One region of the Methylobacillus methanolivorans genome, then DNA from elsewhere that is predicted to be linked to it. Evidence: riboswitches for the same ligand, from Rfam matches in the RefSeq annotation. Region 1 holds a riboswitch; each other region holds the start of a gene.

Region 1 (8,074 bases):
GGGAAAGCTGTGCCGCCATCGACTTGATCAACTCCGCTCCAAACACCTGCACTACCTGTTGCAAGCTTAACGGCAAGTTGCTTCCAGAACCCAGCCACGACTCGACCTCGGCACCCAGCCCATTGGCACGCAACTTATCGAGCACGCCCTGCGGCCCACCCGATTTATTCATCAGCTCAAGTCCGGCTTGTATCATCGGGTTGCCACTGTTGCCAGCTACCTTGTTCATCACCGATCCGGCAATACTGTCAAATAATCCCATTCACACTTCCTTCAATCATGATAGCTAGCTAGAAGCGCTCGCCGGGGCGCAAATAACGCCAGGTTCCTACAGGCAATTTACCAAGCACGACACTGCCAATACGCACACGCTTGAGTCCGACCACGGTGAGACCCACCAGTTCACACATCCGGCGAATCTGGCGCTTGCGCCCTTCGCGCAGGACAAAACGTAACTGGTCCTCATTTTGCCAAGACACCTTGGCAGGCTTGAGCTTGACACCATCAAGGCTAAGGCCGAAATTAAGTTTTTTCAGCCCATCTTCACTGAGTGTACCCGTCACACGCACCAAGTATTCCTTCTCAGTTGTCGAATCTTCTCCGATCAATTGGCGTGCCACGCGGCCATCCTGGGTCAGCACTAACAAACCAGTCGAATCAATATCCAGACGGCCTGCCGGAGCCAAGCCGCGCAAGTGTCCGCGTTTGAATACAATCTGGGTCGGGTCTTCATCCCAATGGTTATCAGGGCTTACCAGCACAACCGCTGGTTCATATCCATCTTCCGCCTGACCGGAAACATAGCCCACTGGCTTGTGCAGCAAGATAGTAACAATCTCGGACTGGTGTTTCTGCGCCTCTTTGCTGACCTTGATCTCGGCATCGGGTGATACGCGTGTACCCAACACATCGACCACTTCACCATTGACCGTCACCCAGCCATTGGCGATGAAGTCATCCGCCTCGCGACGTGAGCACAGACCAAGCTCAGCCATGCGCTTGGAAAGCCTGGGCAACTCTGGTTGGCTAGCAACAGGCTTGGGAGAAAACTTGGGATTGGTATTTCTATCCTGATTGAATGTTCCTTGCTCAAAACCATCCCTGGCCTTGCCACCACGACGCGGCGTATCACGGTCAGCAAATTGGCGCACCTGCCCCTCTCGTGCGATAGACCTGGGCTTATTGGCATGAGGAGGTTTGTTAGCTGCGGGTTTTCTACCCGCACCATCACCAGGTGCTCTTTCCGCAGTACGCCTAGCAGCCTCTGGCCTGCCCGACCGCTCTCGCTCAGGCTTATTAGCCCTCGCTGGTTTTGCTGCAGCGGTATCCGCTACCGAGTTTTCAGGAGGCCTCACTCTAGGCGCTGGAGCAGTCGTCCGAGAACGCTTGGCTGGATCTGGGCGGCGCACTGGAGGCTTACTGGCATCTTTGCTGGAGATAGAGCCGGGTTTCAATTTAAGCGTGGTCATGGCGGGATTTTAACATAGCAGGCTTAGCCGGTCTGGACAGCTTCAACATGTCACTTGATACCAGCAAGAGCCACCTTATAATGGCTTTCCCTTAATCGTTTAGTCGGCCAGCATCCATGTTCAAAATCATCGAACATTGTCTTGAATTCACCATCTTCCGCAGTCGCTGGCTACTAGCTCCGATGTATCTGGGCTTGGTGGGTGGCCTGGTCATCCTGCTGGTCAAATTCGCCCAGGAGTTCATGCATATCGCCAGCCATGTATTGGAAGCACAAGAGCAGGAAGTCGTGCTTTCATTACTTGCCTTGGTCGACATTACCCTGGTGGCCAACCTGCTCATCATGGTGATTTTTAGCGGCTATGAAAATTTTGTTTCCAAGATTGATGTCGCAGAGAACGAAGACCGACCAGAATGGATGGGGAAAGTTGACTACTCGGGACTCAAGCTCAAGCTGATTGGCTCCATCGTGGCAATCTCTGCCATAGACCTGCTCAAAGCCTTTGTGCATCAAAGCAGCAGTAGTTCAGAACATCTTAGTAATACGCAAATGGCCTGGATGGTAGGCATTCACGTCACCTTCATTGTGACCGGGCTACTCTTCGCGATCATGGATCACATTGCGGAAAAGGATAAACATCACCAATAAAAAACGGCCAGCAAGCACTGGCCATTTTTTAACGCTTTGCTAGCAATTCAGCATCACACTTTTTGATAGACCTCTGCCCCTTTTTTCACGAACTCAATCGCCTTTTCCTGCATGCCTTTGCTTAACGCAGCCTGTTCATCCACGCCCAGCTTATCAGCGTAATCGCGCACATCCTGCGTGATCTTCATGGAGCAGAAGTGCGGGCCGCACATGGAACAGAAGTGCGCCTGCTTGGCACCTTCCTGCGGCAGGGTTTCATCGTGGAATTCCTTGGCTTTTTCCGGATCAAGCCCAAGGTTGAACTGATCATCCCAACGGAACTCGAAACGTGCTTTGGACAAGGCATTGTCGCGAATCTGCGCGCCGGGGTGGCCCTTGGCCAGGTCGGCGGCATGCGCAGCAATCTTGTAGGTAATGATGCCAACGCGCACGTCCTCCTTATCCGGCAGGCCTAGATGTTCCTTGGGTGTCACATAACAGAGCATGGCACAGCCGTACCAGCCTATCATGGCAGCGCCGATGCCAGAAGTGATGTGGTCATAACCTGGGGCAATATCGGTGGTCAATGGGCCCAGTGTGTAGAACGGCGCTTCGCCGCAGTGTTCCAGTTGCAGGTCCATGTTTTCCTTGATGAGGTGCATGGGCACGTGGCCTGGGCCTTCAATCATGCACTGTACATCGTGTTTCCAGGCAATCTGGGTCAGCTCTCCCAAGGTCTTCAGTTCAGCAAACTGAGCTTCATCGTTGGCATCATAGATAGAGCCTGGGCGCAGGCCGTCACCTAGGCTAAACGACACATCATATTGCTTCATGATCTGGCAGATGTCCTCAAAATGCTCATAGAGGAAGCTTTCCTTGTGGTGAGCCCAACACCACTTGGCCATGATAGAACCACCACGCGACACGATGCCCGTCATGCGCTTCGCTGTCATCGGTATATAGGCGAGACGTACCCCCGCGTGGATGGTGAAATAGTCCACGCCCTGCTCTGCCTGCTCAATCAGGGTGTCACGAAAGATTTCCCAGGTCAGGTCTTCGGCCTTGCCGTTGACCTTTTCCAGGGCCTGGTAAATTGGCACGGTACCAATCGGCACTGGGCTGTTACGGATGATCCACTCGCGGGTCTCGTGGATGTTTTTACCGGTGGAAAGATCCATCACGGTGTCACCACCCCAACGCGTACCCCAGACCATTTTTTCCACTTCTTCCGAGATGGAAGAGCCAAGCGCAGAATTACCGATGTTGGCGTTGATTTTCACCAGGAAATTGCGGCCGATGATCATGGGCTCGATTTCAGGGTGGTTGATGTTAGCCGGGATAATCGCGCGACCACGGGCCACTTCGTCGCGCACGAATTCTGGCGTAATCACCTTGGGAATGCTGGCACCGAAATGCTGACCTGCGTGCTGGGTTTGCAGTAGTTCGCTCATGTTTTCGCGGCGCTGGTTTTCGCGGATGGCAATAAACTCCATCTCGGGAGTAATCATGCCCTGCCGCGCATAGTGCATCTGGCTTACATTTTTGCCAGGTTTGGCACGTAATGGCTTGCGCGTCAGGTTAAAACGCATCTCAGCTAGCTTGGGGTCTTGCTTGCGCAGCTTGCCAAAGTCTGACGTTGGGCCATCCAGCTGCTCGGTGTCATTACGCTCGGCAATCCAGCCAGCCCGTAGTGCCGGCAAGCCATTACGGATGTCGATGTTAACAGCAGGATCTGTATAGGGGCCGGAAGTATCGTAGACAACAACCGGCGGATTCTTTTCTGCACCAAAAGCAGACGGAGTATCAGAAAGCGAGATTTCACGGAAAGGCACGCGAATATCCGGGCGCGAGCCTTCAACATAGATTTTGCGGGAGTTGGCAAAGGATTGTTTGGTGCCTGCATCAATCTCCGCAGTTTCATTAAGAAACTTGGCATGCAGGTCTTTGTCGGTGGCATTCATCATTGGCTCCAAAAATAGCGGGAAGCGTTTTTGGAATACCAATAGGGAAAAGAATAGAGCTTGCCCCATCAAACCAAACTGCGCTTCCCTACGGTGGGATTATCCACGTCAGGTTCAAAGGGTAATTCTCACTGCCATCGTATTCATACAAATACAAAAGCAGACCCCTAGCGATTGGCGCAATGTACGTTAAAACCCTGATTTGATCAAGACGATGATGAGCAACTCAATACGGGAGGAAGATGGCTCAAGCTGCCATCAGGCAACAACCAGGCCACAGGCTTGATACGGTTATCCACCCTGCATGCGTCAATATAGCCTATTGAGCCTGGTGTTTCTGCGACGTAACGCAGCATAGCCTCCTGTGTGCGTACGACATGTGGAGGCGAGGTACCGTGAAAATACAGCGCGTTCCAGTACTCCACCTGATCTTCCGGAACACTATCGAGAATGAGCTGCGAGAAGCGCTGGCGCAAGGCGCTTTCCGGACCCAGGTTAACAGGCTCTATGCGCTTGCCATTGCCCCAATAGAGCTTCTTTCGCCAGAACACCAGCGCCAGCTCTGCCTTGCTGAAGGCATGCAGATTCTGCTCCTTGGGCACGATCACGGCAATCGTTGCCACTTCTGCCGCCATTGCAACAGGCAACAACAAGTGCAAACCCAGGCAAAGAAATAGCCAGCGCATCAGAACAGGATCGCAAACGAAGCCATGAAACCCTTGGGAGATTCAAGACGCTCTTGATCCCCCCCGACATATTCAAGCTTGAGTATTCTTGATGGCAAAGGCCGCCAGGCAGCCCCCACGACCCAGCGCTCGCTAGAGCCCTCCGCGGGCCGATTGAAATTTTCGACACGGCCAATCGCAAACCAGTGCTTCTGCAACGGAGCAACCACTTGCAGATAGGCACCACTGCCGCCTTCGTGCCCATTGGTATAGAACCGTTGCAGCGTTTCTCCACTGAATTCCCAGCCCTTGTGCTGCACCATGAAATCCAGCCCCACCATGCGATACCGCGTGGCACTGTAACGCAGGTCCTCCGCCGTCTCCAGTAATGACAAACCCCAATTGAATTTGCCCGTGATCTCGAAACGCATGCCCTTGCTATCCTTGTAGGGAATGCTGTCATCACGGTCACGATGCCTTTCCTGCACAGCTTCCATGAAGAATTTGTATTCAAAAGCCTTATCAGAAAAAGGCGCAGCGCCATACACCATGAAACCATTGACCGCTTCAGGAAACAAGCGACTGGTCACCAACGGGCGTGATGATGTCCAGACCAACGGTGCTGCATGCACCACGTTCCAGCGCCCGGTCGGCGTCAGGAAACGGCCACTACGTAAATTGAGCTTTTCAGAGAGGTTGTAATCGAGATAAAAACGCTCGACATCAAAATAGGAATCTCGCCCGGTCGTGCCTTCGCCGCTATACCAAGTCAGTGGTTTTTCCACCTCAAGTTCGGAGAAAAAGCGCAGGCGACCACCATTATCCCAGGTGACAAACAAACTCACTTCATTCAAGCGGGCATCGGCCTTGCCACCAGGATGTAGATTGATACCGGCACTGGAATAGCCGCCCAGTTTGAATCCATCGAGAAATCCAGGCTGGGTATCGGCCTCATCTGCCGCAGCTGCAATCTTGCAGATACTCAGGCTCAAGGCTACACTGGCTACAAGAAGCAAGTGCATAATGCGCATGTTTTTCTCCGGACAAACCACCTGTGATTCCAATCAGGCCTACACCCTTAACAGATCGCCAGAGCATGAGCTTCTGGATTTCCCCCAATAGCGCGCATTCTCGCACTGAATGATATGTGGCGAAAAGCGCTATCTATCCGGCATTTATTGCTATTCGCCTTCCTGTTGGCGGTGCTGCTACCTGCCATATTGATCACCGGCCTGGCGTTCTACGAAGCCAGGAGCGCGCTCAAGAGCGCCATTCAGAACGGCATGCAGACGCAGACCACCGCAACGGCCCTGGAAATCGACCGCATGATGTTCGAGCGCTTGCAAAACGTCAGCTCCTGGAGCGAGCTCGATGTCATGCAGGATGCGCGTATCGGCGATATCGACAAACGCCTGTCGTCCTTCCTGACCGAGCTCAAGGATAGCTACTCGGATATTTACACCGAGCTTTACGTGGTGAATCGTCAAGACATGGTCATTGCGGCCAGCAACCCGGCGCGCCTGGGGACATTTGCGCCCAGGCTCAAGCCTTGGTTGCACACTCTCATCCAGCACAAGATCATCAAGCTCGGCCAGCTTGAAGGCCACCGTTTACCTATCTATACCGACATTAACGACGACTTCAATGATGACAAACTCTTAGGCACCATCGTTGTAGTATTCAACTGGCAGCAAATTGAACAAATCCTGCAAAGCGGCATTTCAGGCCGTAGCGCGGCAGCCTTATTTGCACAGGACAAGCTGATTGCAGCGACAGATCGCTGGGCTAAAACGCAGAACAACAGGCGCTTGATCGCAAATGCCACCGCTAGTGGCTACGAAGGTTATCGTGGTTTTAACTGGCAGGTCAGCATTGCACAGAACCGTTCACAAGCGCTTACTCCAGTGCGCCAGATGGCTTATATCTTTGCTGGCCTGCTGCTTGTCACAGTGCTATTGGCCACTGTGATTGCCATACCGGTAGCACGTGCCATTACCCGTCCTGTCACACGCCTGACCGAGTTTGCCACCCGTTTTCTGCGCAATCCCGATGCCTCACTGCCTCCCGCAGGCGGCCCGGAGGAAATTGCCGAGATGTCTCGTGCCTTTGCCAAAATGATGGAGGATCTTGACCACTCCAAGCAAAGCCTGACCAGGGCAGCAAAACTTGCAGTTGCCGGAGAAATGGCAGCAGCCATGAGCCATGAGGTGCGCACACCGCTAGGCATATTGCGCTCATCCGCCCAGCTATTACAGCGCGATACCAGCCTTGCCCCTGAAAGCCAGGAAATTTGTGGTTTTATCATCAAGGAAACCGAGCGGCTCAATAAATTAGTCAACACCTTGGTCGACTCCGCCAAGCCGCGCCACCCTGAGCTGGTACCATCGAACATCACTGAACTGGTGACAATGTGCGCTGGAATGATGCGTAGCCAGGCTGCAAAGAAAAATATTGAAATTGTCCTGCAGACCAGTACGAGCATTATCTGTGAGTGCGATGACGAGCAAATGACCCAAGTCATGCTCAACCTGCTGCTCAACGCCATACAAATCCTGCCCCCAAACGGCAAGATCACGATTCATCTTGAGGAATCGCAAACACAGGTTGTCATTGCAGTCTCTGATAATGGCCCTGGCGTCACAGCTGAACACCGGGAACAGATTTTCGATCCCTTCTTCTCGCAACGAAATGGCGGCATCGGCCTGGGGCTGGCGATTGTGCGCCAAATCATCCTGGCCCATCATGGCAGCATTCATGTTGAACCCAATGATCATCAAGGCGCGACTTTCGTTATCCAGCTTCCGCGCAATGGAGTGTAAACCCGCATGAGCAAACTCAAGAACATCCTCGCACTGGACGATGAACCCAGTATGCGCCGCCTGCTGGAAATCAGCCTCAAACAAGCAGGCTATCAGCCGGTGCTGGCAGAAAATGGGCGCGAAGCGCTTGATATCTTGCGTCAAGGCGGCATAGATTTAGTGATCAGCGACCTGCACATGCCTGTGATGGACGGCCTGAAACTACTAGCCACCATGCAACAGGAAGGCATTGATGTCCCCTCCATTATCGTCACCGCACAAGGGGAAATTTCTACCGCAGTAGAAGCCATGAAACTAGGCGCATCTGATTACATCCTGCGCCCTTTCGACCTCAGCACGCTGGAAATCGCCATTGAGCGCGCGCTCTCATTGAGCCGACTAAAACTGGAAAATCGTTATTTGCGGGCTGAAGCCAGCCAAGATACCCAACTGATCGGTCAAAGCCCGGCGATGCAGAAGCTACAGCAGTCCATCAGGCAAGTCGCACCAGAAAAAGCCACCACGCTGATCGCAGGCGAGACCGGCACAGGCAAG
Region 2 (8,074 bases), on a different contig from region 1:
ACGGCCAACGAACTTGTTCTGGTAGCGAGACACCACACCTGGGTAAGACCAGGCATTGAGGAAGAAAGGACCATCCAGATTGGCACGGTCTGATGGTGGCAACAACTGACCCATCCAGATATTGAATTCATCCATGAACTCAAATTGCAGATAAGCATCCAGGGTGCTGATGTCATCCTTGCCGCTACCATCATTAGTGGTAGTGAAAGTATTGAACGTCGCCTTGATATACTTGTTGAAAGAAGCATTGATGTAGATACGCGCGTCATCCACATCAAAATCCTTGGAACGTGAGCTACCATTAGGTGCTGCATCCTCAACGCTGGTGAATGCAGTACGCACGCCCAAGCCGATGCTGATAGACTTATCTTCACCGAAAGTGATCGTGCCTGCAGCTTGTGAATTCATGGATGGCAACGCAGCGGATGTTGCCAGTGCCACCATGAATGCACACTTCTTCATCTTGAATTTCATTTCCCTTACCCCTTAATTTAAGTTTCACCAAAAACCATCAAACCGAACGGTGAACTACCCGCTAAATCTTTCGTGTTGCCAGATTAGCGATTGAGGGGGTCGGCTTAAATACGTCATATTGCGTACATGCCAGAATCAGGCCGCATGGTAATTTGGCCTCGTCGACAATCAATGCCTATGCCGGGGATGGCATGGGAAATATGGAAAAACACATGAATAATCAAGGATTACTAACGACAATCCCTGCCGCCATAACCCTATGCTTGGTATTGGCAGGATGCGGTGGTGAATTTGCATATAAAAGAGGCGCTGGCGTACACGACCTCAACACGGCAAAAAATGCATGTCAGGCACAAGGCCTGCAAGGCAATGCATTTGCACAATGCATGGAAAACAATGGCTGGGTATTCCACAACCCACAGGACAACCTGGATGATGATGACCCTGTCATCAAGGCATCACTAAAGAATGACTATCGAGATACCTCGACAGTGCAGGAACCAGCACCTGTTGTCGCAATCGCTGCCGACGCAAAAACCAGCGTAACGCAAGAATCACCGGCACCAGCACCCAAAAGCCCGCTGGATATGTTTACTGTGAGCTCATGGTGGAAAATTGGCAGAGGTGCAGACAATCTCAAGGCTGATATTCAGCAATGCGTGGCAAAGCTGGGGCCGGAACACCAGCCTGATATGTCAGGTACCACGGCAAAAGCGAGCCGAGGCTTGTTGCTCTGCATGAGAGAGCTGGGTTGGAAAGCGCTACAGGCGCAGTAAACCAGCGAATAGTCTATACACAGCGCCCCACAAAATCTGTGCATAACTTTGTGGGCAGTCTGGGGATGGCAAAATTAACTTGCTGATGCAATAAAGAGAAATGCCGCTGCCTATTTTCTAGGCAGCGGCATCATTTTAGGCGTAATACAGAGTGGCTTAAGCGATGTGGACTTAGCTATATTTGCGGAACTGCCCCACCACCACCCCAAAAATCTCGAAATCACCATTGGGGCGAATCACCGGAAAATCCTTGTTGGCAGGAATCAGCACAAACTGCCCATCTTCCTTACCCAAGGTCTTGAGCGTAAATTCGCGGTTGAGGATAGCCACGACAATATCGCCAAGATTGGCAAAAGGACGTTTTTCCACAATCACGACATCGCCATTAAAAATCCCCGCATCCTTCATCGAGTCACCACGCACTGTGATGAGGATGGTTTGCGAGGGCTTTTCGATAAGGTAATCATCAATACCCATCGTGTCTAGGGTATCGCCATATGATGGTGTGGCAAACCCGGCCTGTACCGTGCTCTCAGCCAGAATCCGCTCGAAAAAACGCCTACCCGGCTTGAGCCGCTTATCAGGCGCATAGTCGAGGAAGCCCTGTAACTTGAGCCGCGCCACGAACGATGTCACCGCATTCTTAGATTTAAACCCAAGCAATTGCGCGACATGGCTAAAAGTCGGCAATGTCTTGTGTTCGGCGAAATAGTCCTGGATCTTGCCCAGGTATTCAAAGTCTTTGTCTTGTCCCATGGGTGAAAATTTACTGTACGAATGTACACAAAGTCAAGCTTTGGGACAGAGTTTTTTTCATCACAACACGGCATGCATCATGCCCGTGATCATTCCGCCTTGACTGGTTTGTCTTGTTTATCCTCTGGTGGAGCCAACTGCAAGAGGAACTCTGCCACCTGACGAGCACACTCCAAGGGAAACAAAAGCTCCTGTTGGCGAATGTTTTCCATCGCGCCATCCATGCCAATCACCGTCATCCTGACTTCCTTATACTCTGTCGTTTCTACGGAGATCATGGGGCGATCAAGGATCACCAGATTGGCCTTGTTCTCTTTTTTCTGATTGTCTGCCATGCGTGCTCCTTTATGCAAAAAAGGGCGGCATGATAACAAATTCCTGCCTGCTTAATACCTTTACCGTGAACAATCTAGCCACTTCTCAGGTAAGCAACATCACTAATAAACCAGCAGCCAAAGCGACACCAATCACAGGATAAGTACGCCAAGCCAGTGCTTTGCCTCCAATAACACCGACTAAAGCTGCCTTCACCACACTATTGCTGATCACGGCCAGCACAATACCCTGCGTCGCCACGTTCATCCCCAACTCGTGCAAGGCATTACGCGATAAAGACAAGCTGATGGCATCGACATCGGTTAGGCCAGCAAGGATAGAGACCAAATAAACGCCAGCATCCCCCATATAGCGCCTGCCCGCCTCAACGAGGAACAAGATCAGGCTTAACAGCAAGGCAAAACGGATAGCTGGCCTTAACTCAAAAGGGTTGCGTAGTGGTGTTTCTGCATTGGCTGGCTCTTCCTTGATAGCCCTTAGCCAGAAGACCCCGGCTCCGGCAAGATACACTAAACACATCACACTCAATGGCCAGGCAATATGCGGCAATATGGAAATATTCACCGCGGCCACAATCAGCAAGACACGTGGAAACATCAAAGCTGATGTCGCCAGCAGGCCTGCTGACAATACATTCTGCAATGGCTTGCTGGACAAGCGTGACAGGGTAAGCGTCATGGCGGTGGAAGACACCAAGCTACCAAGGATAGCCGTCAACATCAGGCCATAGCGTGTGCCAGTAAGACGAATGGCGATATAGGCAATGAAGCTCAGCGCGGCGATCAGCACCACCATCCACCACGTGGTATAAGGATTGAACACGCCCCAGGGATCATAAGTCTCGTTCGGTAATACGGGCAGCATCACCACGGAAATGAATAGCAACTTGAGCGCACCGGAAACTTCGGCCTCACTCAAGCGCTTGAGCAGGGAATGCAATACGTTTTTCAGGCTGAGCAACAAGGCCACCACCACGGCACCAGCGCTTGCCAGCATCACGTAGCCAGACAAAGCAAGACTGCCCAACAGGAAGGTGATCAGCAAGGCCAATTCGCTGGTGATGCCATGGTCACCAGTGCGGCGCACATCCACAACGTACGCAATACCCACCACCAGCATCAATGCCGCCAGTACCGTCACCCATACGACCATGCCCATCTGCTGCCCCAGCAAAGTGCTCAAGCCTCCCAGCAAGCCAGTCAAGGCAAAGGTGCGGATGCCTGCACTTTGGTATGAGTCGTTTTCATCGCGCTCTTGCCAACCGCGCTCAGCGCCGATCAATAGCCCAGCACCCAGTGCAATGAGCAGGTGCAGCATGGTGTCGATAGCAAAGGTCTGGTGCATTGATTAGGCTCTCGGTTATATCTGCAAGCATGATACCAAGAGCCAGCATCCTCTGGCACAAAGACAATGCTAGACGCGTACCGGCCTAGCCAGCCCTAGATGACTGCGCAAGGTGGCATGCTCATAATCGTGGCGGAACAGGCCGCGCTGTTGCAGGATGGGAATGACATGATCGACAAAGTCCTGCACGCTTTCGGGTTGCATCGGCGGCATCAGGTTAAAGCCATCTGCCCCGCCATTGCGGAACCAATGCTCCATCTGGTCTGCCACCTGCTCTGCCGTGCCAACCATGGTGCAATGCCCTCCCCCCGCAGCCAGGCGGCCCAATAGCTGGCGCACGGTAGGCTTTTCGCGTTCAATAATGCGTAACACGGTGGCATAGCGGCCCTTGGGGCCGGTAAAGGCCTCCAGCGGCGGCAAGGGTGGCACTGGTGCATCAAGCTCCCAATCCATGCAATCCTGATCGATAAACAACTGTAATTGCCGCAGGGATGTTTCTGCAGGCAATAGCTCATCCAGCGCCCGCTGCTTGGCACGCGCCTCGGCCTCAGTTGAGCCAATAAAGGTCACAAGACCTGGCAGGATAGGCACATCCACTTGTCTCCCGGCAGCTTTGACTCTAGCCTTGACGTCGCCGTAATAGGCCTGGGCCGACGGCAGGTCATAGGCCACGGCATAAATCGCCTCAGCATATTTCGCGGCGAGTGCGCGGCCATGATCGGAAGCGCCCGCCTGGAACAGCACAGGATTACCTTGAGGTGGGCGCGGTACGGTCAAGGGGCCATCAACGAGGAAATGTGCGCCTTGGTGATTGATCTGCCGAACCCGGCTTTCATCAACGTAATCTCCCGCGCGGTCGTTGAGCAATGCACCATCATCCCAGCTATCCCACAGTTGCAATACCGCCTGGATGAATTCCTCAGCCCGCGCATAGCGCTCAGCATGGCCGGGCATCGCTTCATAACCGTGGTTCCTTGCTTCAACATCAAACATCGACGTCACCACGTTCCATCCTGCACGTCCACCGGAGATATGGTCCAGCGATGCCATCAGTCTTGCTGCATGGAAAGGTGTGTAAAACGTGCTGGAAATGGTGCTCACCAAGCCGATGTGCTTGGTAGCACGGCTAATGGCTGTCAGCATGGTCACTGGCTCGAGGAACCAGCGCGGCCCATCAGTAATGTTATTGGTCGCATGCCCATCGGCAAAGAACACCGCATCCAGCTTGCCACGCTCGGCTAGCTGGGCCATTTCCTCGTAATAGCGAATATCACCCAGGCGTTCGACCTGGGAATCCGGGTGGCGCCAAGCAGCGTTGTGGTGGCCGCAACCGAACAGGAATAAATTGATGTGCATCATCACCACAGCCCTAATTCTTCACCAAGCCACCATCCACAACGAGATTCTGCCCCGTCACGGCACGCGACCAGGGCGAGGCGAAAAACAGCACCGCATCGGCAAACTCTTCTGGTGTCGTCACGCGGCGTAATGGTGTACTGGCAGCAATCAGATCAAACACGGCCTCTGGCGTGGCAGCAGAAGCATCGGTTGTACGCAGCAAGCCGCCCGACACCATATTGACAGTAATGCCCCCCGGCCCCAAATCTTGTGCCAGGGTACGTGTGAGTGACAACAAGGCCGCCTTGGCAGCAGTGTAATCGTGATAAGGCACTACCGGGTTCTGGAACAAATTGGTGCCGATATTGATCACCCGCCCCCAACCCTGTGCACACATGCCAGGCAAGGCCGCCTGCACAGTATTCAACGCGCCCTTCACCACCCCATCGAACTGTTGCTGCAGGCTTTCCCAGCCAAGATCGGCAGCATGAGCTCGGGCATCGCCATTGAACTTGAAATCCGGCAGCGCATTGTTGACCACCGTCGTCACTGGCTGAGCGAAATGTGCCTGTGCCTGCTCCAGCATGCAACGCACAGCCTTTGCATCGCTCACATCCGCACCTATCGCCAATGCACGTTCAGGCGCTTCAGCCACGAGCCTGGCCGCGGCAGCCTCGCTATGAAGATAATTGATGACGACCCTTGCACCCTGATCGAGGAAGGCACGGGCAATATGCTGGCCCAGCCCGCGTGCGGCACCGGTGACGAGCACGACTTGGTCTTGAATACGGAGTTGTGGGGCTGATGGATTGTTCATGTCATTCCTTTGCAGTAAATCATGACAAAGGAAGACACCGCAGCCAGGGCTGCGACAGGCATTCCTCCGCCAGTATGATCTGGATCAGGTATACGGGTTTGCTCTCAGCCCTGTGGAAACCATTCCATCAGGGCACCCCGTGCCGAAAGGTTGAACCATAGCACGGAATATGAACGATTCACATCCAATGCATTGTGAAAATCGTGATGAAAGTCGTTATAATCCGGCACCAGAACGGCCACTTGCTATTGGCCCGTTCAATCCTGGGGGAGCCGATCACGGCTGAGAAATGGCAATGGGCCATGACCCTTAATACTTGATCCAGATCATGCTGGCGAAAGGAAGGAAGTACCGCATCGGGTTTGCGTACTCCTTGTCGTTCGTTGATTACAGGAGTCACCACAAGATGCTCAGTACACAAGCCACGCTCGCTTGGCTGATTTTTTTCGCCGCCGCTTTCGCCATTCTCGGCATGGCTTACTCGCGCCGTTATCGCGGTAATCTTGAAGAATTCATCGTCGCCCGCAACAGCCAAGGCTCCATTGCCAGTGTCATGGTGCTACTCGCCTCTTCCCTCGGTGCATGGATATTGTTCTCGCCAGCTCAAGCGGCTACCTGGGGCGGCCTCACCGCGGTGATCGGCTATGCCCTTGGCGCGATGTCGCCGCGCATTGCCATGATCCCGCTCGGCAAGCGCATGCGTGAACTCATGCCCAATGGCCACTCCCTTACCGAGTTTCTCATCGCGCGCTATGGCAAGCCAATGTATCTGCTCGCACTCAGCATCATGCTGTTTTACCTATTTATCGCCATGAGTGCGGAGATCACCGCCATCGCCAAGATGGTGACCATCCTTGCGCCAGTGCCGCTCTGGGCCACGGCAGCCATCGTGCTCGGCTTCACGTTGCTCTACACCACTTATGGTGGCTTGCGTGCCTCTATCTTCACCGACAAAGTGCAGATCGTCATCATCATCCCGCTGCTGGCAGCACTGGTATTTATTGGCTGGAAAGCAACCGGTGGCGTGGTGCCTGTCATGGACAAGCTGCGCGAAACCGCACCGCAGCTCATCGACCTACACGATATTGGTGGCATCAAGGCCGGGCTGACCTTCTTCGTCGCCATCCTGCTCACCGGCATCTTTCATCAAGGCAACTGGCAACGCATTTACTCTGCGAAAGACATCCCTGCCATGCGTAACGGCTTCCTGCTGGGTGGTTTGCTGGTCGTGCCATTCATCTTCATCATGGGCTTGTTCGGCCTGGCCTTCATGGCGATGACACCACAAGGTGATAGCTCGGTAGCGCTGTTCAGCGTGGTCATGCCCAACATCCCGCTTTGGCTGGCCATTGCGCTGATTCCACTCGGTATATCCCTGGTGATGTGCAGTGCAGATAGCGCGATCAGCGCGATTTCAAGCATTGTGGCTGTGGATATCGGGCGAGTGATGCCTAAGCGTAGCGCTTCGAGCTTGATGCGATTGTCACGCTGGCTAGTGCTGCTGGTCGCAATCCCGGTGTTGATTGTTGCTGCACAGGGCTACAGCGTGCTTTACCTATTCCTGCTCGCCGACCTGCTATGCTCGGCGGCGGCTTTCCCGGTCTTTTTCGGCCTGTTCAGCCGCTCGCATACCGGGCGAGAAGCGGTCATGGGCACCATTGCCGGACTGGTCGCAGGATTGTCCATGTTCCCCACGCCAAATGAACCCGCGACCCACTTGCTAGAATCCTTCCTGCTGGCGGCCTTGACCCCCGTAGCAGTCATTACCATCACCCGCCTGCTCAAACGTCGCAAGGAACACTTCGAGCTTGCTTCGTTGACACATGCAAGCCGCAGGCTGGATCAAGAGCAACTCTAACGACCCTAACAACTCAAAGGGCGAGCGCAGCGATTGGGCATCGCTGCGCTCGCCCTTGATATTATGTGAAGTGAAGTATTAAATCAGGAACTACAAGACAGCATCGAGCATCCAGCCTTGTGCTTGGCCCAATCCGGTCGCAAGGCAGCAAAGCGCTCCTTGCCTGGCTGTTCGTCGTAAGGCTGGCGCAACACTTCCAACAACTCTTCTATCAAACTGTTATCACCAGCATCTGCCAGATCGATGGCTTGTTGCGCCAGGTAGTTGCGCAAGACATACCGCGGGTTGACACGGTTCATGGCCTCTTTCCTGGCTATTGGGTCACGTCCATCTGCAACCGTTGCCTGGCTATATTGCTTGAGCCAATCACTGAAC
Region 3 (8,074 bases), on a different contig from region 1:
AGCAGCTGGCGTGGCAAGTCTGGTGTGCCGTTTTGATCAAACATCCCGGCAATTTCCTGTAGCGAAAAGCCTGCCAATTTTCCGATGGAAATCAGCTTGAGTTGTAAAAGCACCTCTGCGGAAAACTGTCTGCGCAAACCATGCCGTGATACCGAAGTAATTAGCCCCGTTTCTTCGTAGTAACGCAGGGCAGAGGGTTTAATTCCGCTCTTTTCTGCGACTTCGCCAATATCCATAAACTCCATACTTGACCTCAAGTTGACTTGAAGTATTAGCATGCCCTGATCTATAGAGCAGGACAAGAGATAAGGACGATGAGCGTAGGCAAATTATTCACCCTTGCAAGAAAGCAGGCGGGCGTCAGATTCACGCTGGCACTATCAATGTTGATGGCCTCTTTGGGAACGAGTATTGCCAATATCGCATTGCCTGCGTTGGCTGAGGCATTTATGGCACCGTTTTCGCAAGTGCAGGCCGTTGTCGTTGCTTATCTTGCCACCATGACGATCATGTCCGTGGTCGCCGGGCGGCTTGGTGACCGCTATGGGCTGAAACAGATGCTCATTGCGGGCTTGGGATTGTTCACTGTGGCCGCACTGTCTTGCGGCATTGCGCTTAACCTGTGGTGGCTGATTGGAGCAAGAGCCCTTCAGGGAGTAGGTGCAGCCTTTCTCATGACGCTCGTCATGGCGATGATGCGCCAGGCCGCTAGCGAAGCTCGGTTGGGGCAAGCCATGGGCCTGCTGGGAACCATATCTGCGCTAGGTACGGCACTTGGCCCAGCGTTTGGTGGATGGTTGCTTTTGGTCACGGGGTGGCGAGGCATTTTTCTGATACAGCTTCCACTGGCGCTGATTGCCTTGATACTGGCACTCTGGATATTGCCAACCCCGACAATCAACAGGAAAGCGCCAGCTCCCAGTGTATGGCAGGTGTTGAATGCAAAGCTACTGCCCAATCTCGCTATCAATCTGCTGGTGGCTGCCGTCATGATGGCGACACTCGTGATTGGCCCATTTTATCTTGGTCTGGGGCTTGGGTTGCGAGCAACGCAGGTGGGCCTGGTCATGGCGATAGGACCTGTGATCTCGATCTTTAGCGGCGTCGTGTCAGGAAAGCTGGTTGACACCTTAGGCAGTCACCGAACCCTTTTGATTGGACTTATGCTACTGATTGTTGGCACGCTTCTGTTAGCGTTGTTGCCAAATTGGGTGGGTATGAATGGCTATATTGTTTCTATTATCGTCCTGACGCCGGGTTACCAACTCTTTCAAGCTGCCAACAATACAGCAGCTCTTGCCAACGTACCCAGACATATTCACGGCACGATTGCCGGCCTGCTTGGTTTAGCTCGCAATATTGGCTTGATTGTAGGTGCTTCCGTGATGGGGGCAGTATTCGCTTTGGGCGTTGGCACAGAAGACTTTATCCATGCATATCCCGCAGCAATCGCCGCAGGGATGCGGCTGACGTTTTTGCTGGCTGGCGGAATGATGATCATCGCGATTGCAATTGCCGTGCCCCAACTGACTGGGAAAGGGACAGGTTGAAAGGGTTGATATTGCTATCCCGATGCCAGTGATTGCTATTATCTGTAGCAAGACAACCTTAGAAAACTATCGTGTCTTCATCGTGCTTGATAGGGGTGAGTTTTGCTTCTGCCCCTGGCTTGGGAGGCAGTATTCCCAATGCTTCCCGACAAGTTTCATCGAGCTATCCTGCCTTATGTCATCAAGCTCCGCGCACTCGTTTGATCAGAAATCAATTTGCGCGGACACGCGGAATACGCGTGGTGCGCCTGGAATCATGTAGCCGCCGAAAGCGCTGGATGCATCGCCCCAGTAGAACTTGTTGAACACATTGTCCACCCCAGCCCTAAAGGTAGTGGCTGTGTTGCCAAGCTTGGCTGTATAGCGAGCCCCAAGGTTCAGCACGTGATAACCTTCGACCTTTTTGTTTAAAGCAGCAATGTCATTGCTGGGGGAGAAGTTTTTGCTGCTGGAGTAAAGCCAGGTTGCATTCAGCTTGAGCGCAGGCAAGCCAGGCCATGTGTATTCGCTATACACTGCAGATTTGAATCTCGGCACATTGCCCACTTGCTTGCCTTCGATACGTGCATCGTCTGTGCCTTCCGCCCGTGCTTGTAAAGCGGTGAAGCTGCCACCCAGCATCCAGTCACGTGTCATGCGGTTTTGTGCGGCCAGTTCCAGGCCACGGTTGACTTGCATGCCGTTCATCACATAAGTCTGCGTGCCATTTCCATTGTCGTTGACGTATTCATTCTGGCGCTTGATCTGGAATACTGCAGCAGACAAGCTCACCTTGCTGCTTGGCTCCGCTTTTACGCCTAGCTCTATTTGCCGAGAGCGGCTAGGGTCCATAATGATTTCTGCATTGGTCGTGCCAGTGGGCGCTTCGCCACCTGGTTCCAGGCCTTGGGAGTAAGAGCCATACACCGCTACTGCTGGCTGCACGTTGTAAACCAATGCTGCACTCGGCAGGATGAATTGATCATCGGTACTACGGGTGGTGGTTCCTGATGAGTTGAACTGGTCACGTTTGAGTTGCACGTAACGTAGGCCTGCATGTAGCTTGAGCTGCTCGGTCAGGGTCATGACATCTTGTACAAACATCGCGCGCTCTTCATCTTTACGGCGCAAATGAACGGGCTTGACCTCTGCTGGTGAGTAATTGTCGTAATAGACAGGATTGTAGATGTTGCTATCACCGACATATGGCGAAACATAGTCGGCAAAGTGATCGCGACGACGCAGCGTCGAAAGGCCGACTGTCAGGTCGTGCTTTACCACACCTGTGGTGACATCGCCTTGTAGCAGCGCCTGGGTAGTGGTGATGGAGCGCTTGTCATTTTTACGGCGCAGGTCATAGAGGGAATAGCCGCCATCACTGCAATAACCGACATATAATCCCTGGGCTGCACAACCTGAGGGTAAAGCCACCGCATCATCTCGATGCAGGACTGATTGATTGGCCTGCAAGGTGGTACGCCAGTGGTCGTTTAGTGTGTAGTTGAACTTCACGCCGATATTGTGGCTGTCATCGACGACAGGGCTGCTCCAGGATTGATCGTTGAGCATCTGCTTGGCGCGAATACCTGTCGGAATGCGCTGTTCAGGCCCAAGCAGCTGGAAGCCTGGTACGGTCAATTGCGATTTATGCTGATAATCCAGATCCAGCTGCAAGAGCGCACGTGGGCTCAGGTGGAAATCAAACGCACCTGAAATGAAGTTACGATTGCCTGTTGAGCCATCAATATATGATTTGATGTCTTCCGCCGCGGCATTAATGCGATAACCGAAGATGCCGTTTTCAGTACGTCCGCCAATATCTACTGCGCTATATACCGTACCGCGTTCGCGTACCTCAAAAGTTGCTGTGTGCAGCGGCGTATCGGTGGGGCGCTTGGTCACATAGTTGAGCATGCCGCCTGCAGCAGCGATGCCTGATTGCAGGCCTGCCAGGCCTTTCAATATCTCGATACGCTCCTTGTTTTCCATGGGCACCATGGCTTGCGCCAGAATCACCAGTCCGTCTTTGCGATAGTTGGCACCCTGATCCAATACGAATCCGCGAATCGCAAACCAATCTGCAAGGCCAACAGCGTTGTAGGAGTTTTGCACACTGGCATCCCATTTCACTGCATCAGTGGCGGAGCGTACGCTGCGATCCTGCATCTGTTCCTGTGTCACGACCGTAATTGAGGCCGGTGTTTCCAGTAAGGATCGGTCGGAAAAACTGCCAATGCTAGCCCGCCGTGCCTGAGTATCCGCTGATGCAGAGGAAACGACCAGCTCCGGCAATGCGCTATCCTCGGTATCTGCCGATTGTGCCAAGGCAGCAGGCGAAAATGTGCAGGCGACTGCTAGCACGCTAAGTTTGTGACGGAAAGGGAAAGCTGGCATTGTTGTTCACTCGCGTTACGGAAAGGCACGCGCAGGAATGAACAAAGAAGCTCCGGGATGGACCTTGAGTGGCTTTGCGCTTCCCTACGCTGGCATTATCCAGGTCAGGTTCAAGGGTTTTTCTCACCCGAAGATTTGACTCTTCAGGACCCCTAGCGTGGGCCGTATACTACCAAAAAATGTAAAGAAAACGCCAGTTTGTTGCGAATAAGGGTGAGGTTATTTTTGAACTGCGCCTAATGTGACGGTGCTAGGCCACAGCAATTGCAGGTGTGGTAGCACATTTTGCTCACCAATTTGGCTAACCAGGCCTGAGCGGCGCAATTTTTCCAGGATATTGGGCCTGGCTTCGGCAATGACCAGGCGAATATTGTGATGCTTGCAGGTATCCAGCAGGTTCCACAAAGCTTGCATGCCGGTGGCATCCATGATGGGTACCCGCGATATCCTCAGCACAATGGTATCGGTATCCTCTCGCAGGGTTTGCAGCCGGTGTTGTAAATGTTCTGCCGCACCAAAGAACAAAGGGCCTTCTACGCGGTATACCAATGTGCTGGGTGGCAGGCACCATGTGCGTTGCCCGTATTCTTGCTGGAGGTCAGCATCGCTCAATTGCGTGATGCTGACCGTTTCCGCCATGCGTTTCATGAACAATAACGTGGCAAGCATGACGCCGATATTCACGGCGATCACCAAGTCGCTGAATACCGTAAGCAGGAAGGTGATCAGTAGCACGGCGACATCTGCACGCGGTGCGGTCTTGACCATATGCAAGAAGCGATGTGCTTCACTCATGTTGTAAGCCACGACGAACAAAATGGCCGCCAGTGCCGCGAGCGGTATATTTGCTGCCAGTGGTGCCAGCAATATCACAATCAATACCAGCGTGAGCGCATGGACGATGCCAGAAAGCGGGCTGTTGCCGCCATTGCGAATATTGGTTGCCGTACGCGCCAGTGCGCCCGTGGCGGCAAATCCACCGAATAATGGCGAGGCGATGTTGGCAATGCCTTGTCCAATCAGCTCCTGGTTGGACTGATGGAGGGTACCAGCCATATTGTCCGCTACGACCGCCGAGAGCAGGGATTCAATCGCACCCAGCAGTGCAATGGTGAAGGCAGGGCCGATCAATTCCAGCATGGTGGCAGCGCTGATACCGGCTGGCAGGGAAAATTGTGGTAGGGCCTGCGGGATACCACCGAATGTGCTGCCTATGGTGGTGACTTCCTTGAAACTGAATATGGATTGAAGCACAGTGGCCGAGACGATGGCTACCAATGGACCAGGGATTTTTTTCAGGTAGCGATTGGAGAGCAGCAAAACCGCCAGGGTGAAGATACCCATCAAGGTAGTGTGCAGTTCCAGGTGGGGCAGTGCTGTGATCAGGCGCAGTAATTTCTCGTGGAAATGGTGTGCCGCTTGTGGCGCAAGCCCGAAGAAGTCTTGCCATTGGCCGACAAAAATAATGACGGCAATCCCGCTGGTGAAGCCGATGATGACTGGCTCCGGGATATAGCGAATGACACTGCCCATGCGCGCTAGCCCCATGATGAGCAGCATAATACCTGCCATCAGGGTTGCGATCTGCAAGCCAGCAATGCCATATTTTGCAGTGATGCCTGAGAGGATGACGATGAAGGCCCCAGTCGGCCCGGTGATCTGCAAGCGGCTGCCGCCAAAGAGTGAGGCGAGTGTACCTGCGACAATCGCCGTATACAGGCCTTGTTCCGGCTTGGCCCCGGAGGCAATGGCAAACGCCATGGCGAGTGGCAGGGCCACCACCCCGACGATCAGCCCCGACATGATGTTGCGGTACCAATATTGGCGGGAGAGCAAGCCAGCATGCTTGGCTTCGAGAATCGCGATCATGATGTAAGGGACGCTAGGCAAGTGACAGGCATATCATAGCCTCTTTACCTACCTCGGCAAGATGATGTGTAGCGGCTTATAGGGATTCAATGAAATCGAGCAGTTGTTGGCGTTCTTGTGGCGACATCTGTTGCACTATGTTGCGCGACTCTTCTGCTTCGCCGCCATGCCACAGGATCGCTTCCAGAATAGTCCGCGCCCGGCCATCGTGCAGAAATCCTACATGGGGTTCCACTTGTTTGGCCAGGCCAATGCCCCATAGTGGCGGGGTGCGCCATTCGCTGCCGCTGGCAGCAAAATCCGGGCGCTGGTCAGCAAGCGCTGGCCCCATGTCATGTAGGAGTAAATCGGTATAGGGCGCGATCAGCTGTTCACCAAGGGCTGTCAGGCGCGGGAAAGCCGCTGTCTTGATTTCTGGTTGGTGGCAGGCTGCACATTGGGCTTGACGGAACAGCAAGGCCCCGTGCTGTATGGAGGCTTGCTGTTGCTGGCGGGGTGCAGGGGCAGCAAGCGCAAGTTGATGGAATTCCATTTGCTCGAGCTGTGCGGCGGATATTTCAGGCATGCCGGAAACGGGTGCTTGCTGACAGGCAATTTGCTCTTCGGCGCAATTGCCATGGCGGAACAGATGCGAGCTTAGCCCCATGTCGCCAGCCAAGGCGCTGGCGGTTTGCTCACGCAATGTGGCGACATTGGCTTTCCAGCCGAAACGGCCAATCACTGTTTTTTGCTGTTCTGCACTCCACACCCAATTGACCTTGCCCTTGATCGTGCCAGGCTTGGGCTGGGCCGCCAATGCTAGCAATGTGCTATCCGGGATGGCGGCGAGCAAGCCCATGCCATAAATCGCGGGGGCAATGCGGGCAGAGGTTTGCAGATTATCTGGCATAGGGCCATATGCCAGATTGCTGAATGAAATACGTGGTTTGCGTAAGCTGACGATTTCACCTCCATTTAAGAGGACATAGGTTTCTTCATAATGCAGATGCGCACGGCCTTCAGCATTGACGCCAGGCGCACCGAATTCCTGCAATTGATCGCCATACCAGGGCAGGGGCAAAGGAGCACCAGTGATGGTTTTGCCGGGAATGCTGAGGCGAACCAGCATGGAACGCATGGATTCTTCTGGTGAATCTGGTGCAAAGCCCCGACCATTTTTGGCGTGGCAAGCGATGCAGGAGTTGCGGTTATATAACGGCCCTAGCCCTGCGATTTCACGATCAAGCGCGGGAGAGATAATCTAGCTTTGCCGCACCAGGCTGCGGCCTTGCTGGAATGTCTGTATATCTTTTGTGGAGAGTGGTTGTATCGCTTGCGAGTATGCCTCACGAGTGGTGTTGTTTGTCACTACCCTCGCTGCTTCTTGACTGCTGGTAAGTCTGGGAATAAAAGTACTTGCGATAAGTGATGCGACAAGAAAGCGATACAACATCAGGGTTACAAGCCTGCTGCAATGCGGGTAGCGGCTTGGTAGCGATCATGCATGATCTTCTGCCATTGTGCTGTTTCAGTGGTATCTAATGTCCTGGGAGCCTTGGAGTCGGCGGTAGCCTCATCCATGGGTAGAGATTGCAGTAGCTTCTTTGCTTGCAGCACTTGTGGCGCATTTTCCCCCAAGGTATTGCTGGCAGACTGGATGGCGGCGATGGCCTGCTTCAGGCTAGCCAGGTTTTCCGTGATGATGGCATCAAACAAGGCATTGGTGATCTCTTGGCGAGCCAGGCCACGTTTGGTGTCATAGGTAAATGCCGGATTATTTGCAAACGGGTTGAAATATCCTGCGGGTTGATCTGTATAGACCGAAGGCCGCACAGGTAGCTTGCGAATGTCCGGGTGAAACAGGAGGTGCTGGCCTTGTGCTGAAAGCACAAAGCTGGTGAAGGCTTGCGCACCTTCCTGATTGGCTGCCTGCTTCATTACCGCGATATGCGCTGGAGAATAACCTGTGACTTCAGGGTAAAGAAATTGCAGCGGTGCGCCATTCGCGATGGCAGAAGCCGTGAAAAAGTCGATGGTCAAGCCTGCCAGCAAACGGCCAGTGGCAATATCATCGGTAATAAAAGTCGAACCCATGCCTACCAGTTCCGAGTTGGCGGCGATCTCCTGTAACAGGTTCCAGCCAGCCTGCCAACCGTAGCCTTGCAGCAAGATATCAATCAGTGGTGGGGCGTACCCCACTTTTGAAGGTACAGGCAAGGCTACCTTGCCTCGCCATGCTGGATGAGTGAGATCATGCCAATCATGTGGCACAGGTAGTCCTGCTGCAGTGATACCCTGCGGGT

What was found. A riboswitch is a leader RNA that binds a small molecule or an ion and turns the genes downstream of it on or off. The one in region 1 is predicted to bind thiamine pyrophosphate.
Region 2: linked by a shared signal. The riboswitch ahead of LG202_RS06350 (sodium:solute symporter family protein) and the one ahead of thiC (phosphomethylpyrimidine synthase ThiC) in region 1 are both predicted to bind thiamine pyrophosphate.
Region 3: linked by a shared signal. The riboswitch ahead of LG202_RS01870 (TonB-dependent siderophore receptor) and the one ahead of thiC (phosphomethylpyrimidine synthase ThiC) in region 1 are both predicted to bind thiamine pyrophosphate.

What each region holds. Positions count from the first base shown of each region.
Region 1 covers NZ_BAAILT010000004.1:377,639-385,712, reverse strand. The annotation lists gene LG202_RS11745 (YidB family protein) at 1-262, opposite strand, end outside; gene LG202_RS11740 (pseudouridine synthase) at 291-1,469, opposite strand; gene LG202_RS11735 (TIGR00645 family protein) at 1,586-2,116, shown strand; gene thiC (phosphomethylpyrimidine synthase ThiC) at 2,170-4,056, opposite strand; TPP riboswitch at 4,125-4,235, opposite strand; gene LG202_RS11725 (substrate-binding domain-containing protein) at 4,263-4,742, opposite strand; gene LG202_RS11720 (hypothetical protein) at 4,742-5,752, opposite strand; gene LG202_RS11715 (sensor histidine kinase) at 5,867-7,540, shown strand; gene LG202_RS11710 (sigma-54-dependent transcriptional regulator) at 7,547-8,074, shown strand, end outside.
Region 2 covers NZ_BAAILT010000002.1:1,081,147-1,089,220, forward strand. The annotation lists gene LG202_RS06315 (porin) at 1-474, opposite strand, end outside; gene LG202_RS06320 (hypothetical protein) at 687-1,250, shown strand; gene LG202_RS06325 (LexA family protein) at 1,422-2,006, opposite strand; gene LG202_RS06330 (hypothetical protein) at 2,096-2,341, opposite strand; gene LG202_RS06335 (MgtC/SapB family protein) at 2,427-3,686, opposite strand; gene LG202_RS06340 (LLM class flavin-dependent oxidoreductase) at 3,756-5,045, opposite strand; gene LG202_RS06345 (3-oxoacyl-ACP reductase) at 5,056-5,841, opposite strand; TPP riboswitch at 5,886-5,991, opposite strand; TPP riboswitch at 6,097-6,201, shown strand; gene LG202_RS06350 (sodium:solute symporter family protein) at 6,248-7,699, shown strand; gene LG202_RS06355 (protein adenylyltransferase SelO) at 7,783-8,074, opposite strand, start outside.
Region 3 covers NZ_BAAILT010000002.1:115,429-123,502, forward strand. The annotation lists gene LG202_RS01860 (helix-turn-helix domain-containing protein) at 1-245, opposite strand, end outside; gene LG202_RS01865 (MFS transporter) at 315-1,550, shown strand; gene LG202_RS01870 (TonB-dependent siderophore receptor) at 1,755-3,923, opposite strand; TPP riboswitch at 3,988-4,087, opposite strand; gene sulP (sulfate permease) at 4,143-5,792, opposite strand; gene LG202_RS01880 (di-heme oxidoreductase family protein) at 5,869-7,032, opposite strand; gene LG202_RS01885 (ABC transporter substrate-binding protein) at 7,230-8,074, opposite strand, start outside.